3 regions of the Paenibacillus sp. EB106-04-04-XG159 genome follow, and region 1 is predicted to be linked to each of the others. Evidence: riboswitches for the same ligand, from Rfam matches in the RefSeq annotation. Region 1 holds a riboswitch; each other region holds the start of a gene.
What was found. Region 1 has a riboswitch for cyclic di-AMP ahead of AC3WTP_RS06495 (TrkH family potassium uptake protein). Riboswitches for the same ligand answer to the same signal wherever they lie in the genome.
Positions count from the first base shown of each region.

Region 1 (4,748 bases):
CAATTTGCAAATTAGTACCGATCATGACCATGATATCATTCTCTGCCAACACATCATCTGCGGATGGAGCAACTATAATGCCATTAGGTTTATTCAAGGCTACGATGCTGCAGCCGTATCGTACGCGCGAGTTCAGCTCACGCAGTGTGACTCCATTCAAGCATCTCGGTACGTTGAGCTCCACAATCGTATATTCCTTAGACAACTCAATATAATCAAGGAGATTAGGTGATACGAGATGGTGAGCAACCCGAATGCCCATATCCCGTTCCGGATATATAATTCGGTCAACTCCAAGCCGCTCCAGGACTCTGCCATGCAGATCAGACAGCGCCTTGGCAACTACTTTCTTGACCCCCAGCTCCTTCACCTGAATACTAACCAGTATACTCGTCTGGATATCATTGCCTATTGCTACAATGACACAGTCAAAGTTGCGAATGCCGAGCGAACGAAGCACTTCCTCATCTGTCGCGTCAGCAACGACTGCATGTGTTACCACATTGTTCATTTCATCAATAACTTCCTCATCCTTGTCGATTCCCAATACCTGGTGACCAAGCTTCATCAATTCTTCAGCCAAGCTGGAACCGAACCGTCCCATTCCAATGACGGCATACTGCTGCACATCCATCTTTGATACTATCCCCTTTGTTGTTAACCTATCGTTATCTTTCCTTCTGGATGACGGAACAATTCACGTTCCGTCTTCGGTCCAAGCGCATATGCAAGTGTAAGCGGGCCTAATCGGCCGATAAACATCGTCATCGCAATCAACAGCTTGCCGATGCTCGATAGATCGCTGGTGATCCCCATAGTCAGACCTACAGTACCGAATGCAGAAGTTGTTTCAAATAAGATCGCAAGAAAATCTGCATCCTCTGTCGTTGACAGGATCATGGACACGGTAATGACCAGACCTAGCGCTATCAATATTAAAGTGAGTGCTTTATTCAATCGGTCTTTCGCCAAGCGATGCTTAAACATCACGATATCATCCTTGCCGCGTACCATCGCAACGACCCCGCCGAATAATATCGCGAATGTCGTCGTCTTAATACCGCCGCCCGTCGAGCCTGGAGAAGCACCGATAAACATGAGAATGACTATAAAGAATTGAGTTGCCTGCCGCAATCCGGCAATATCAACCGTATTGACCCCTGCTGTACGAGGTGAAACCGATTGAAAGAATGAAGCTAATATCTTCTCGAAGAAGTTCATATCCCCCATCGTGTTCGGATTCGAAAATTCGAATACGAAGATGACAAGCGCCCCGAATAAGATTAAGAAACCAGTCGTATACAGAACAACCTTCGTATGAAGCGACAAACGCTTCGTCCTGCGATAATCAACCAGATCGGACATGACGATAAATCCTATACCTCCCGATACAATCAGGAACATCGCTACGATATTAGTGATCGGATCATCGACATAGCTGGTCAAGCTGGAGAACGGTCCGCTTGCTGTCATCCCGAATATATCGAATCCCGCATTATTGAAAAAGGATATCCCGTGAAATATACCAAAGTACAGCGCCTGTCCAAAAGGCATGTCGACCGCCCAACGCAGTGCAAACACAATAGCGGCTGAACCTTCAATGATGAGAGAATAGAGCAGTACTTTGCGGATCAGACGAACGATACCTTCCATCGAACCCTGATTCAGCGCCTCCTGCAAGATCAATCGTTCCTTCAATGATATCTTCTTCTTGAATACGAGCGCGAACAACGTCGCCATCGTCATAAATCCCAGACCGCCGATCTGGATAAGACATAAGATGACTATCTGTCCGAACATGGTAAAGTGCGACCCCGTATCAACGACAACCAATCCTGTAACACATGTTGCAGACGTCGCTGTGAACAATGCATCGATAAAGTGGAGCGGTTGACCGTCAACGTTTGATATGGGGAGCATCAGAAGAAATGAGCCTAACAAAATGATTGCAGCGAATCCCACTGCCAGTATGCGCGCCGGAGTTAATCTCCATGGTCGTAAAAGCTCAATCTTTTTCAATTGCTGTGCCCACCTCTAAAAAATTTCATAAAAAAAAGCATCGGAATACCAATGCTGTCTGGTTTCCTGACGTGCTCGCCTACGAGGTTAGCTGACGGATTCGGGCACGTCAAGTTGCCCTATTCGCAGCGCTTGCAGCTTATACTCTAAGTCTGCAGCACATTGCGAAATTCACCCCAAATATCGGTTCCCCCGCTTTCGCTTGCGCGAAATTCGGCTCTATACAATTCATAACGAGATGATTATATACGTTTATACGAGCACTTACAAAGTCAATAAACTGGCAAATTCATCTGAAATGTACCCGAATTAGGGATTAAGAGCGTTTACATTAGATTGTTTTCATGCAATGCATCAGTGTGACGCCTGTTTTCTTGACGTTGCATTATAATTTCGATAACCTTGTTCTATTCAAATGAAACATAAGCGGCTATGATCAGATATACAATCATAATAAGACCATTTCACGATAGAGGGGGATTCCCTTGTCTTCTCACTTTGAACAAGCATCCGTTACTGCGTCTTTGCATCAGAGAACCGTCTCAAGACTTGTTGTCGTTTGCTCCGTGATCGGGTTCATGATCTTCTTGGCATTTCAAGTCATAGCTCCCATTACATCTGGCAGTGAAGAAGCACTCGCTAAGCCCATCACGAAACAAGAAGCTTTGAACCTCGCATATAAGGTGTATGCGGATGAGGCATTCGCCTCAGGAAGACAGTCCTCTAAACCGCTGGAAACAGCTGTTATATACGATACGAATCAACTCTTATCCGGTTATGTGAGCAAAGAACAATTGATGGAAAGCTATGAGCCTTGGGACAAGCTGGCTCCATACGACTACTACCGTGTCTTGATGAGAAGAGGGAATCTGCATGATCTGGAATACACGATTGTAGATCTGCATATGACGAGCGGCAAGCTGGTCGGTTATCAGACCCAAACGACTGACATGCCTTCTAGTTCATCTAACCTTAGCGAGGCCGACATGGCGGCTCGGACGGATGAAGCAATTCGGGAGCTCGGGTATACAGATGCCCAAGTACAGCGATTGCCGATGTCAGCCGCGAATCCGAATGAGATCAGATATCGTGTACCTGCTGCCAAGGTAGGCGACGCCTCGTTGGAGCTAGTTGCCACATGGTCTGGAGACTATATAACCAGCCTTAGGCCTGTATGGGATGTTCCACCTGCATATACTTCTGAAATGAAACACCAGCAGGAATCAGCAGAGAAGACTCAAAACTACGCCTATCAGCTAATGTCACTTATTATGGGGATTGCAGCTGTCGTATGTGCTGTAGTCTATCGACGTACGATACATTTCGGTTCCTGGACGATCATATTGCTTGCTGTCATATCCTGCGGATTATCCGTCGTCCACTCATGGAATGCCCTGCCCAGCTATGTCATGCTGGAACAGAAAGTACCTGTCACAACCGGCGATATACAGAACGCCCTATATCTGCAATCTGCAATTGTTGTCGTACAAGGCGGAATTATGTTATATCTGGCCTTGGTCACGGGACGCGCGCTGTGGAGACGGAGCCTCCATACTAATTTGCTGCCTACATGGAGACATCCCAACTTTGGAACCGCATTGGTGAATGCCTTCTGGAACGGACTATGCTGGGCAGGAATACTGCTTGGTATGCAGACGATTATATTCACCCTGCTGGAGCTCGGTGTCGGTGCTTGGAGCTCAACGGATTCGATCTCATCTCCATTGAATCTGACTTATATGTACATGTACCCCTTGCTCGCATGGGTAGCCGCGATCTCTGAAGAAGGATTCTACCGTTTATTCGGCGTAGGGCTGTTGAGAAGATGGATTCCGAACACATGGATTGCTGCCATCGTCCCTACCTTCGTCTGGGCCGCGGGACATGTGATGTATCCGATATACCCGTTCTACTCAAGACCAGTAGAACTGATGATTATCGGCTTCGCCTTCGTATGGATAATGGTTCGGTACGGCTTCTGGACAGCCGTCAGCGCTCATCTGATGCTCGATACGCTGCTGATGGTGATGTCCCTATTCCTGGAGCGCTCCTTGGCGGGCTTTACATTCGGTATTATATACCTGCTGCTTCCAGTAACAGTTGTGTATTGCTTAGCCGCGATGCACCGCAATCGCAAAACGGTTACATATTCAATCCCATAAACAATTGAGGCACTTGCTGAAATACTATTTATAAGTATTCCAACAAGTGCCTCTTATTTATTCTATATCCCCATCGACGCTTTCGATATCATCATGATCTGCTTCTGCTGACTGATCCTCTTCTCTCAGATGTGATAATATCGTTTGCGCCAACTGCTCACCTATGCTTACTTCACGGAAGTCTTCTACAGAAGCCTCCCGAATCTTCTTGAGCGACCCAAAATGCTTCAGCAGCATCTTGCGCCGCTTCTCGCCGATCCCCGGAATCGAATCCAATGCTGACACGACCATAGACTTCGCTCGCCGTTCCCGATGGAACGTGATCGCGAAGCGATGCACTTCCTCCTGTATACGCTGCAGCAGATAGAATTCCTGGCTGTCACGAGGCAGATTGACTTCCTGCGGAGGGTCGCCAGCCATAAGCTGAGCGGTCTTATGCTTGACATCCTTCACAAGGCCGCACACGGGAATCGCTAACCCCAATTCATTCTCCAGGACGTCTATGGCTACCGCCATCTGTCCCTTGCCGCCATCGACCACGATGATGTCCGGCATCTCCAGACCTTC
Region 1 is NZ_JBYTDY010000004.1:109,857-114,604, reverse strand. Features, by position in the region: gene AC3WTP_RS06500 (potassium channel family protein) at 1-634, opposite strand, end outside; gene AC3WTP_RS06495 (TrkH family potassium uptake protein) at 658-2,019, opposite strand; cyclic di-AMP (ydaO/yuaA leader) riboswitch at 2,081-2,248, opposite strand; gene AC3WTP_RS06490 (CPBP family intramembrane glutamic endopeptidase) at 2,505-4,181, shown strand; gene uvrC (excinuclease ABC subunit UvrC) at 4,239-4,748, opposite strand, start outside.

Region 2 (4,748 bases), on a different contig from region 1:
CTGCGTCGTATTCGACAGTTAGGCACTTCTTATCTTACGTTTCATGGTGCTGAACACAGTCGGTTCTCGCATTCGCTCGGGGTGTATGAGTTAACTAGGCGTATCATATCTCAGTTTGAGCGGAATCAGTATGAGGATTGGCCAGTTGAAGAAGGGCTCGTCACGATGTGCGCCGCGCTGCTTCATGATGTTGGACATGGACCGTTCTCTCATTCGATTGAAGAAGCGTTTGGGGTACATCATGAGGATTGGACATGCCGCATTATTAGTGGAGATTCTGAGATCAATCGGGTGCTGGCGCGTAAAGATCCCTCACTCCCTGAACGAGTTGCTTCTATTATCCAAAAGACTTATGACAAGCCTATTGTCGTGAATCTAGTATCGGGCCCACTGGATGCCGATCGCATGGATTATTTGCTGCGGGATGCTTATTTTACAGGTGTCAATTATGGCAACTTTGACTTGGATCGTATTCTGCGCATGTTAAGGCCTTATAAGGATCGTATCGTGGTGAAGGAGAGCGGAATGCATGCTGTAGAGCATTACTTAATGTCACGATATCAGATGTACTGGCAGGTGTATTTCCACCCAGTTACACGCAGCTCTGAGCTGTTATTGCGACTCATCTTCAGACGAGCGACCGAACTGTATCACGATGGATATGAGTTTCGTTATTTCTTGCCTCCGCTAGATGCTTTATTTGAGGGAAGAATAACAGCGTCACAATATGTTCAATTAGATGAAGCATTTGTTCAAGCAATGTTCTCACAATGGATGCAGGAGAAGGATGAGCGGCTTGCAGACTTGTGCCAACGATTTATGGAACGTAAATTGTATAAATATGTAGAGGTAGATGGATTAGATCAGTCATTTTGCGAAGAGCTGGAACAGGAATGGCGCAGAATCGGCTTAGATCCTGCTTATGATCTATGGTTTGACTCCCCCACGGATAAGCCGTACGATGTGTATCGGTCAGGGGAGGAGCCGACCCTGCAGCACATTATGCTGCTGGATCGTAATCAGCAATTGGTGGAGCTGTCTAAGCGTTCCGATATTATCCGTTCTATTAGCGGAATCCACCGCGGCAAATATGTTATATACTTCCCAATGGATAAGATCAGATCATTAGCCAATGAGCTGTCGCCATCAATTCGAAGTCTGTTAATGAGGGAAATGGAAGGGGCAAGTGAGCATGATATTTGACACACACACGCATTTGGATAATAAAGCATTTGATGAAGATCGCGAACTGGTCATTGCTCGCGCAGTGGAACAAGGCGTAACTCGCATGGTAAACGTGGGCTTTAATCGAGAAACGATTCCTACGACAATGGAACTTGCTGAGAAGTACCCATTTATATATGCGGCAGTTGGCTGGCATCCGACGGATGCTATTACAATGGAGAAGTCCGATATCGATTGGATAGCAAAGCTGACTGAACATGAGAAGGTTGTTGCCATCGGTGAGATTGGACTTGATTACTATTGGGACACTTCCCCTAAGGATGTTCAGCAGCGAGTATTCCGCCAGCAGATTGGTCTGGCCCGTGAGCTGAAGATGCCAATCATCATTCACAACCGGGATGCTCATGAAGATGTGATACGCATTCTCCGTGAAGAGAAAGCGAAGGATGTGGGCGGCATCATGCACTCATTCTCTGGCAGTTGGGAAACAGCGAAGATGTGTATGGATATGGGGTTTTATATTTCATTTGGAGGCCCGATCACATTCAAGAATGCCAAGCAGCCTAAGGAAGTTTTGAAGCAAGTACCGATGGACCGCTTATTGGTTGAAACGGACAGTCCCTATCTGACACCTCATCCATATCGTGGAAAGCGAAATGAATCTGCTTATGTACGTCTTGTAGCAGAGGAAGCAGCTGGAATAAAAGAGTTAGATTTTGAAGAATTTTGCAAAAAAACGACCGACAACGCCCTTACATGTTTTGACATGCGTTGAAAAACGAAGAAAAACAGGTGATATAAAGTTCTACGCCAAAATTTAAATGGATTTCTTTATCAAAACGGCCGAATGTAACTTTATTTTAACCCTTTTTACCGAAAAACGAAATTGATTCGATCTTTACAACTTTGTAATAAACACGATATGATGACTCACAGAAGTTCGATTGAACTTGAATATTGTTCCAACCAACCAGTAACGCTGAGTCTCTGAAACAAGAGAGCGGGGGAACCACATGCCATCGGTCAGTGCCACACCGATGCGGAGTGTATCCTAGGGGTGAGTTCCGAGCGACCGAGCCATGAGCCGGTTCGAACGGATAGGGCGACTCTCAGCGCCCGAACCCGACAGCTAACCTCGCAAGCGTATGGAGAGAGGTCCTCGTCTTGAGTCCTAAATGGGTTGTCTGTTTGGGTCATCTAAGAAGCCATAAGAGAGAATCCTCTTAAGTTAGGCTTCTTTTCGTTTTTATCAGCTCCGAGACTGTGAGTAATAGAAACTCGCATAATCGTGCTAACCTATTCATAGGTTAGAAGAAGCAAAGGTGAGGAAGGAACCGTTACTGGGGTTGGTATGAAGAACAAGCCGGCACAAGCTTGTTCAACATCATATCACCAATAGTCGCGTCAGAAGCAATCATGCAGCATTCTTGACGGCGGGACTATGAAGGAGGACCGAGAAATGGGAAACATCGTGAACAACGAACCCCATGATCCCCGATCATCCAGCAAGTCACTCGCAATGCAGTGGAAGCATGAAAATGTGCGAATTATTTCAGTAATTGCTGTAGTTGCTATCGCTATAACAGTAGTCAGTGTCCTGGTCGGTTTCAGCTACTCGAAGAATACGGTATCAGTATTCGTCGACGGGCAGTTGATGAAGCTTGAAACGAGACAGGATACGGTACGCGAGGTTTTGGATGAGCACGCGATTACCGTAGGAACACATGATGAAGTATCAGTGGAGCTTACAGCAGAAGTAGAAGACGGAACTAAAATCATCATAGATCGCGCGGAACCTGTTCATTTAACGGTAGACGGACAAACGAAAACATTGTACACGACAGAGTACGATGTGAAGCATGTCTTGGATGAGGCTAATGTCTCGTTGACCGAGATGGACAAAGTGTATCCAAGCGTAGACACAGCTATAAAGTCTGATATGGGCATCAAAGTGGTCCGTGTGACCAAGGATATTGTACAGCGCCCAGTTGAAGTTCCGTTTCAAGTTGTAAAGCAAGCTGATCCGAATCTGAAAAAAGGTTCAACCAAGACGGTTAAGAAGGGTCAAAATGGTCTAGTCGTACAGCAGATCGAGCAGGTTTATGAAGATGGCAAGCTTGTTCTTTCGCAGATGGTTGGCAAGACAGTTCAAGCCAAGCAAGTTGACCAGGTTGTTGCTTACGGTACGAAGAAGGAGCCGGAAGTTGCGGTATTGTCAGCCAAGAGCCATGATACCGAGCAGAAGGTAAAGGACGATATGGGCTTTGACTACAAAAAGAAACTTACTAATGTGCAGTTGACTGCTTATACAGAAGAGAAGGGCTCCCCAGGGGCGAAGACAGCATCCGGAACCAAGGTTACTGAAGGTCGAACGATTGCTGTAGACCCCGATGTGATACCTCTTGGCTGGTGGGTATATATCGAAGGTTATGGCTTCTACCGTGCGGAAGACACGGGCGGTGCCGTCAAAGGAAAAATCGTCGATATCTATTATGACAGTTCCAAGGAAGTAAAACGTTTTGGGCGCAAAAAAGGAAACACGGTTTATGTTATCGGTCCTGTTAAACCAGAGGCCAACTAAGCCGTCGGTTCGGACATACTCGAGGTAGATTGCGGCTGTGTACTTATGATATAGTAATTCATAACTGTTTATGTCATGCTAAGAAGAGGGGATCCCCCTCTTCTTTTGTGTTTTTTCATACAGCTCGGTCAGGGCATAGAAAGGGTGGTCAGCAGTGATCCGAGAAGTAATCGTGGTAGAAGGTCGAGATGACACGGTTGCCATCAAGCGAGCAGTAGAAGCCGATACGATCGAGACCGGCGGATCTGCTTTGAACGAAATGACGTTTAAGCGCATTGCTATTGCGCAGGAACGGCGAGGGGTTATTATCTTTACGGATCCCGACTTCCCAGGCGAACGGATTCGCAAGGCGATTGCAGGGCGCGTTCCGGGCTGCAAGCATGCGTTTATAACGAAGCGGGAAGCGTTGGCGAAGGGTGACATCGGAGTGGAGAATGCGTCCCCTGAGGCAATCAGACAGGCTTTGGCGAATGTACGTACAGAGATGCCCTCACCGGAAGGTGCAGTGCTCACCTGGAGCGATCTCATTGCAGCGGGTTTAACAGCGCTTGAGGGCTCATCAGAACGCAGAATGAAGCTAGGTGAGTTATTAGGGATCGGATACTGCAATGCGAAGCAATTCTTGAAGCGATGCACAGCCTTTCAGATTACTCGTGAGGAATTTGAGCATGCATTGCAAGAATTGAGTGAGCTCGATCGTAATGAACGACAATAACACATAAGCATTACGCATGTGACTGGTATGAGATATAGATGTTAGAGGAAGGCAGGACTAATCATGACAAAAGGCGCAATGGATATTGCCACGCCGTCGCGGACGAAGGAAATTATACGCAAGCACGGTTTCTCCTTTAAGAAGAGCTTGGGTCAGAACTTTCTGATCGATATGAACATCATGCGGCGGATCGTGCAAGCAGCCGAGCTGGACGAACATACTGGGGCTCTGGAGATAGGACCGGGGATAGGTGCCTTAACAGAACAG
Region 2 is NZ_JBYTDY010000023.1:51,937-56,684, reverse strand. Features, by position in the region: gene AC3WTP_RS21050 (HD domain-containing protein) at 1-1,203, shown strand, start outside; gene AC3WTP_RS21045 (TatD family hydrolase) at 1,193-1,960, shown strand; cyclic di-AMP (ydaO/yuaA leader) riboswitch at 2,153-2,345, shown strand; gene AC3WTP_RS21040 (resuscitation-promoting factor) at 2,645-3,766, shown strand; gene rnmV (ribonuclease M5) at 3,921-4,481, shown strand; gene rsmA (16S rRNA (adenine(1518)-N(6)/adenine(1519)-N(6))-dimethyltransferase RsmA) at 4,545-4,748, shown strand, end outside.
Region 2: linked by a shared signal. The riboswitch ahead of AC3WTP_RS21040 (resuscitation-promoting factor) and the one ahead of AC3WTP_RS06495 (TrkH family potassium uptake protein) in region 1 are both predicted to bind cyclic di-AMP.

Region 3 (4,748 bases), on a different contig from region 1:
CAGGCTCGATATTTTCCCAGAACGGCATCTCTTCCTGCAGGAATGCTTCGACACCCGGGTTCTCAAGACCAACGCTGTTCATAATGCCGCCAGAGGTTTCGAACACTCGAGTACCTGTGTTTCCTGCTCTAGGATGCAAGGTTAACCCTTTACAGGAGATGCCCCCCAATTTATTAATGTCATAAAGCTTTGCGTACTCTCTACCGAAACCGAACGTCCCTGATGCCATTACGATCGGGTTGTTAAACTTGATGCCGGCTACCTCACAAGCTAAGCTCCGCATTCCAATCAACCTCCTTCGATGAAAATACAGGTCCATCCGCGCAAACTTTACGATTGCTGTCTTTATTCGTTATCGAACATACGTAGCAAGCGCCAATTCCACACGCCATCCGCTTTTCAAACGATACGTAAATGTTGGTATCCAGATCGGCACCCATAAGAGAAACCGCCCTCATCATACCACCGGGACCGCAAACGAGAACGTTATCATACTGTGATAAATCCAAATCTTCTAGAAGGTTTCCGTTAACACAAACATGAAGCTCATTCGCGTAAGGCTCGTACATTTCAGTTAGATAAGATTGACCTCTAAACCCTAAATAAATATCAGGTTTGTCCAAATGCTTAGAGGTATAAAACAACGGAGCAACTCCAATACCTCCGCCGATAAGCGCTGTTTTACCTTTAACATCTGGAAATCCGTTTCCTAGTGGGCCTTCAAGTTGAATCTGATCACCTGCTCTTAGGTTGGCGAATAAGCGCGTACCCTCTCCAGCGACCTTATACAAGAATTGGATGCAGTCCTGCTCAATATTGAAAATACTAATTGGACGCGAAAGTATCGGTGAGTTGCCCCAAGCGCGAAGCATGAAGAATTGCCCCATCCGAGCTTGAAAACAACCCTCAATTGTCATGAGGTAAATACCTTCTGATATGCGTTCGTTCGAAACTATAGTATGCACGTTCCCTCTCCTTTTTCAGCTTTAACATTTACATGATGTCATGTCGAACGTGCTCAAACCGTGACGAATATCACAATCCCCTCAAACAATTTAATATTTGAGTAAAAAATGATGAATTTTAATTGTGATTTACATTTTAATGGATATTTGCGATTCGAAAATGGAAGGATTCTCCCTTTATGTTATGGGGCATATTTCTTGCTGTATAAGGACATAACAAGGATGTACTATTGAGTAAGTATTCCTGGGAGGAAAGGAGCCATGTCCATGCGCAATACCGTGTTTGGTATTATTGCAATTGCCATGATGATGATGAATGGATGCTCCATAGGAGAAAAAGCTGTTGGACAGTTCCCTAAGATGACAGTAACAACTGAGCATCTCCAGAACTTCGAAGGACAAGAACATCAGCTATTGCCTGCTGTGAAATGGCAAGAATCGGACCCTCATAACGTCACGCAGCAATCATCTGATAATGAAGATACAACATTTGATTCCAAAGGCAATCATCTGCCTGGATATATGTATGAGAAGCAATCAACTTCAACTGCCCAAAGTATGAGATATAAGACTTACTCAGAGATGGGAAGCTCCGCTGCTGGTCATCTGAACATCGCGCAGCTGTGGAAAAAGTATCCCGAGATCTTTAAGTTCCGCGCACCGAGCGGAAATGGGAAGAAAGTTGCGCTTACCTTTGATGATGTACCTGACAGAACGGTAACTCCTGTGATCCTTGATATATTGAAGGAACATGGCATACAAGCCACCTTCTTTATTGAAGGTCATCGAGCTAAGGCTAATCCAGAAATGATTAAACGCATGGTAGCCGAAGGGCATATCATCGGAAATCATTCATACGACCATCCACTGCTAACGAAGACGACAATGTCAACATTCGTCAAGCAGATCCAGAATACGGAATCGATCATCTCTAATATTACAGGCTATAAACCTCGATTTTTCAGACCCCCTTTTGGTGAAATCACCGAAGAGCAGCTTCAGTGGGCTGGCGACCATGGTTATATTGTCGTCAATTGGGATGTAGACTCCAATGATTGGCGAGGCATTTCGTCCAGTCGCGTTGAACAGAATATTATGAGTCAAGTCAACTCCGGCTCAATCGTTCTGCAGCATGCAGGCGGAGGAGGAAGACCGGGATATTTGCAAAATACGGTTCAAGCTCTGCCTAAGGTTATCCGACAGCTTCGCGAACAGAACTATCAGTTTGTTACTCTACCCGACTTACTTCATGATCATAAGGAAAAAAGAGATTACTGATTAATACATACGAGCTTGTCCGTTACATCAACGGACAAGCTCGTATTGTTTCTCCTTATTTCAACACATAGACCTGAACATCTTGTACGCCAAAGGTACTTCCTGTGCTCTTGCTTACTGGAACGAAGATATCAATCTTGTTCCCTTTAATCGCACCGCCTGTATCCGTCGCTGTCGCAACGAAACCTCCACCAGGCAGATGACTATATTGATAGCCTGTCACAAACAGCTTAGTTCCGAGCGGTATGACATCAGGGTCAACAGCAACTGTGCCTAATTTCAGTGGATTACCTAATGCATCAACTGCGCCCCATCCATTCTCGCTCGGGTCTGCCGTATAAGCAGTCGCACGCATGTCAAGCTTATCCGTATACGTCATGTCTCTACCTGCAACAGTGACCGTATTAGCTGAAGATTTCTTAGCTGTTGTTGATGCAGGTTTAACGTTAGAGACTTGGCTCTTCGGAGCGGCTTCTGCGACTGGTGCATTTGCTGCTGGTTGTGCAGCACTCTGTTTTGCATTAGCTTGTTTTGTCGCAGTTTCCGGCTTATTGCCCGGCTCATCTACCGTTAGGTTAGCGACCGGACTATTCTGCATCACATCTGGAACCATAACTTCATTACCAGCATACAACTTCTTCTTCTCGATTACAGGATGATCTGCTAGAAAGCCATCAAAGCTCACATTATATTGTTCTGCTGTTTGATAAAATGTAGTGCTGGTCGGTGATTGACTTCCTTCCGCATATACAGGCAGAATCTGGAGTATCATGACTACTCCGAGCATCAAGCCCGTAAGCTTAAGTGTTAATTTCTTATTCATTTACTTATTACCTCCTTAGAATCTGCCTCCGGGGTTAGTTGTCGGATTCGGGTTAAGGAGTACCCTACGATCGCTTCTCTCCGATGGAAAGCTGCAATACGATTCACCCCAAGATGATCAGAGCTGTTACACAAGGTCTGAAACATCGATCAGGCGTCCCCCGTACGTTGTCGTTCGGCTTGGCTTACATATTATCACAGATTTGTAACCCATCAAATGTTATATAATGTCATCATCTTCAAATCCTTGGGGGACAACGGGTTCAGAGATTACAGAACGATGACAATGATGACTGCTTCTACATCAAAAAAGGATAATTACGGTAAGTTGGAATAAGCAAAAAGAGCGCTGGAACAGCCAGCGCTCTTTCAATTTATTACACTTACAGTATAAGGTTTACAATATTTTTCCCAAGAAATTCTTAGTTCGATCATGTTGAGCATTACCAAATATCTGCTCAGGTGTTCCATCCTCTACGATTTGACCGCCATCCATAAAGATGATACGATCGCCTACTTCTTTGGCAAAGCCCATCTCGTGTGTAACGATGACCATGGTCATCCCATCGGCAGCGAGTGATTTCATAACTTCGAGGACTTCTCCTACCATCTCGGGGTCAAGTGCAGACGTTGGCTCGTCAAATAGCATCACATGAGGCTGCATAGCGAGAGCACGAGCGATGGCGATCCGCTGCTTCTGTCCGCCGGACAATTGAGCTGGATATGCGTTCGCTTTATCCGCCAAACCTACTTTATTGAGCAGATCCATCGCGATTTGCTGCGCTTTATCTTTTGAAACATTTTTCACTTTAATCGGAGCAATTATGATGTTGTCCAGTACTGTCATATGAGGAAACAGATTGAAGGATTGGAACACCATCCCCATCTTCTCCCGTGTCTTATTGATGTCATGACCCTTATTATTAATCTTCTCGCTCTCAAACACGATATCTCCTTTGGTCGGAGTCTCGAGCAAGTTAATGCAGCGCAGCAGCGTACTCTTACCAGAGCCGCTCGGGCCAATAATCACGACAACTTCGCCTTTCTTAATCTCCAGGTCGATCCCCTTGAGTATATCCAGCTTACCAAAAGATTTATGCAACTGTTGTATTTTAATCATTCGTATTCAACTTCCTTTCAAAACGTCCGATAACCTTGGACAAAGTAAAGGTCAAAACGAAGTAGCAGAACGCTGCGCCGAGCAATGGACCCATTGCGGTATACGTTATACTACGGATTTGCTCCGTCTGGAACATGAGGTCCGCGATCCCGATAAAGCTCACAATGGAAGTCTCCTTGATCATCGTTACAAACTCATTGCCGATCGCTGGAAGTACAGACCGAATAGCCTGAGGCAGAACAATATAACGCATCGTAGCAGACTGCTTCATCCCAAGCGATCGCGCTGCTTCAACCTGCCCCTTGTCAACGCCTTGAATGCCGGCACGGAATATTTCAGCTAAGTACGCCGCACTATTAAGACCAACTGCTATTACACCTGATGTAAACTTGTTTAGATCAAGACCCATTTCCGTAAGGCCAAAATAGATGATAAACAACTGCACGAGCAGTGGAGTTCCGCGGAATACCTCGATATAGGTGACTGCAAACCATCTCAGAGGCTTAATCTTCGATAATCGCATCAGCACGAGAATAAGTCCCAGCACAACCCCAACCACTACC
Region 3 is NZ_JBYTDY010000007.1:95,683-100,430, reverse strand. Features, by position in the region: gene AC3WTP_RS10635 (dihydroorotate dehydrogenase) at 1-283, opposite strand, end outside; gene AC3WTP_RS10630 (dihydroorotate dehydrogenase electron transfer subunit) at 264-965, opposite strand; gene AC3WTP_RS10625 (polysaccharide deacetylase family protein) at 1,227-2,243, shown strand; gene AC3WTP_RS10620 (3D domain-containing protein) at 2,299-3,066, opposite strand; cyclic di-AMP (ydaO/yuaA leader) riboswitch at 3,075-3,261, opposite strand; gene AC3WTP_RS10615 (amino acid ABC transporter ATP-binding protein) at 3,463-4,185, opposite strand; gene AC3WTP_RS10610 (amino acid ABC transporter permease) at 4,178-4,748, opposite strand, start outside.
Region 3: linked by a shared signal. The riboswitch ahead of AC3WTP_RS10620 (3D domain-containing protein) and the one ahead of AC3WTP_RS06495 (TrkH family potassium uptake protein) in region 1 are both predicted to bind cyclic di-AMP.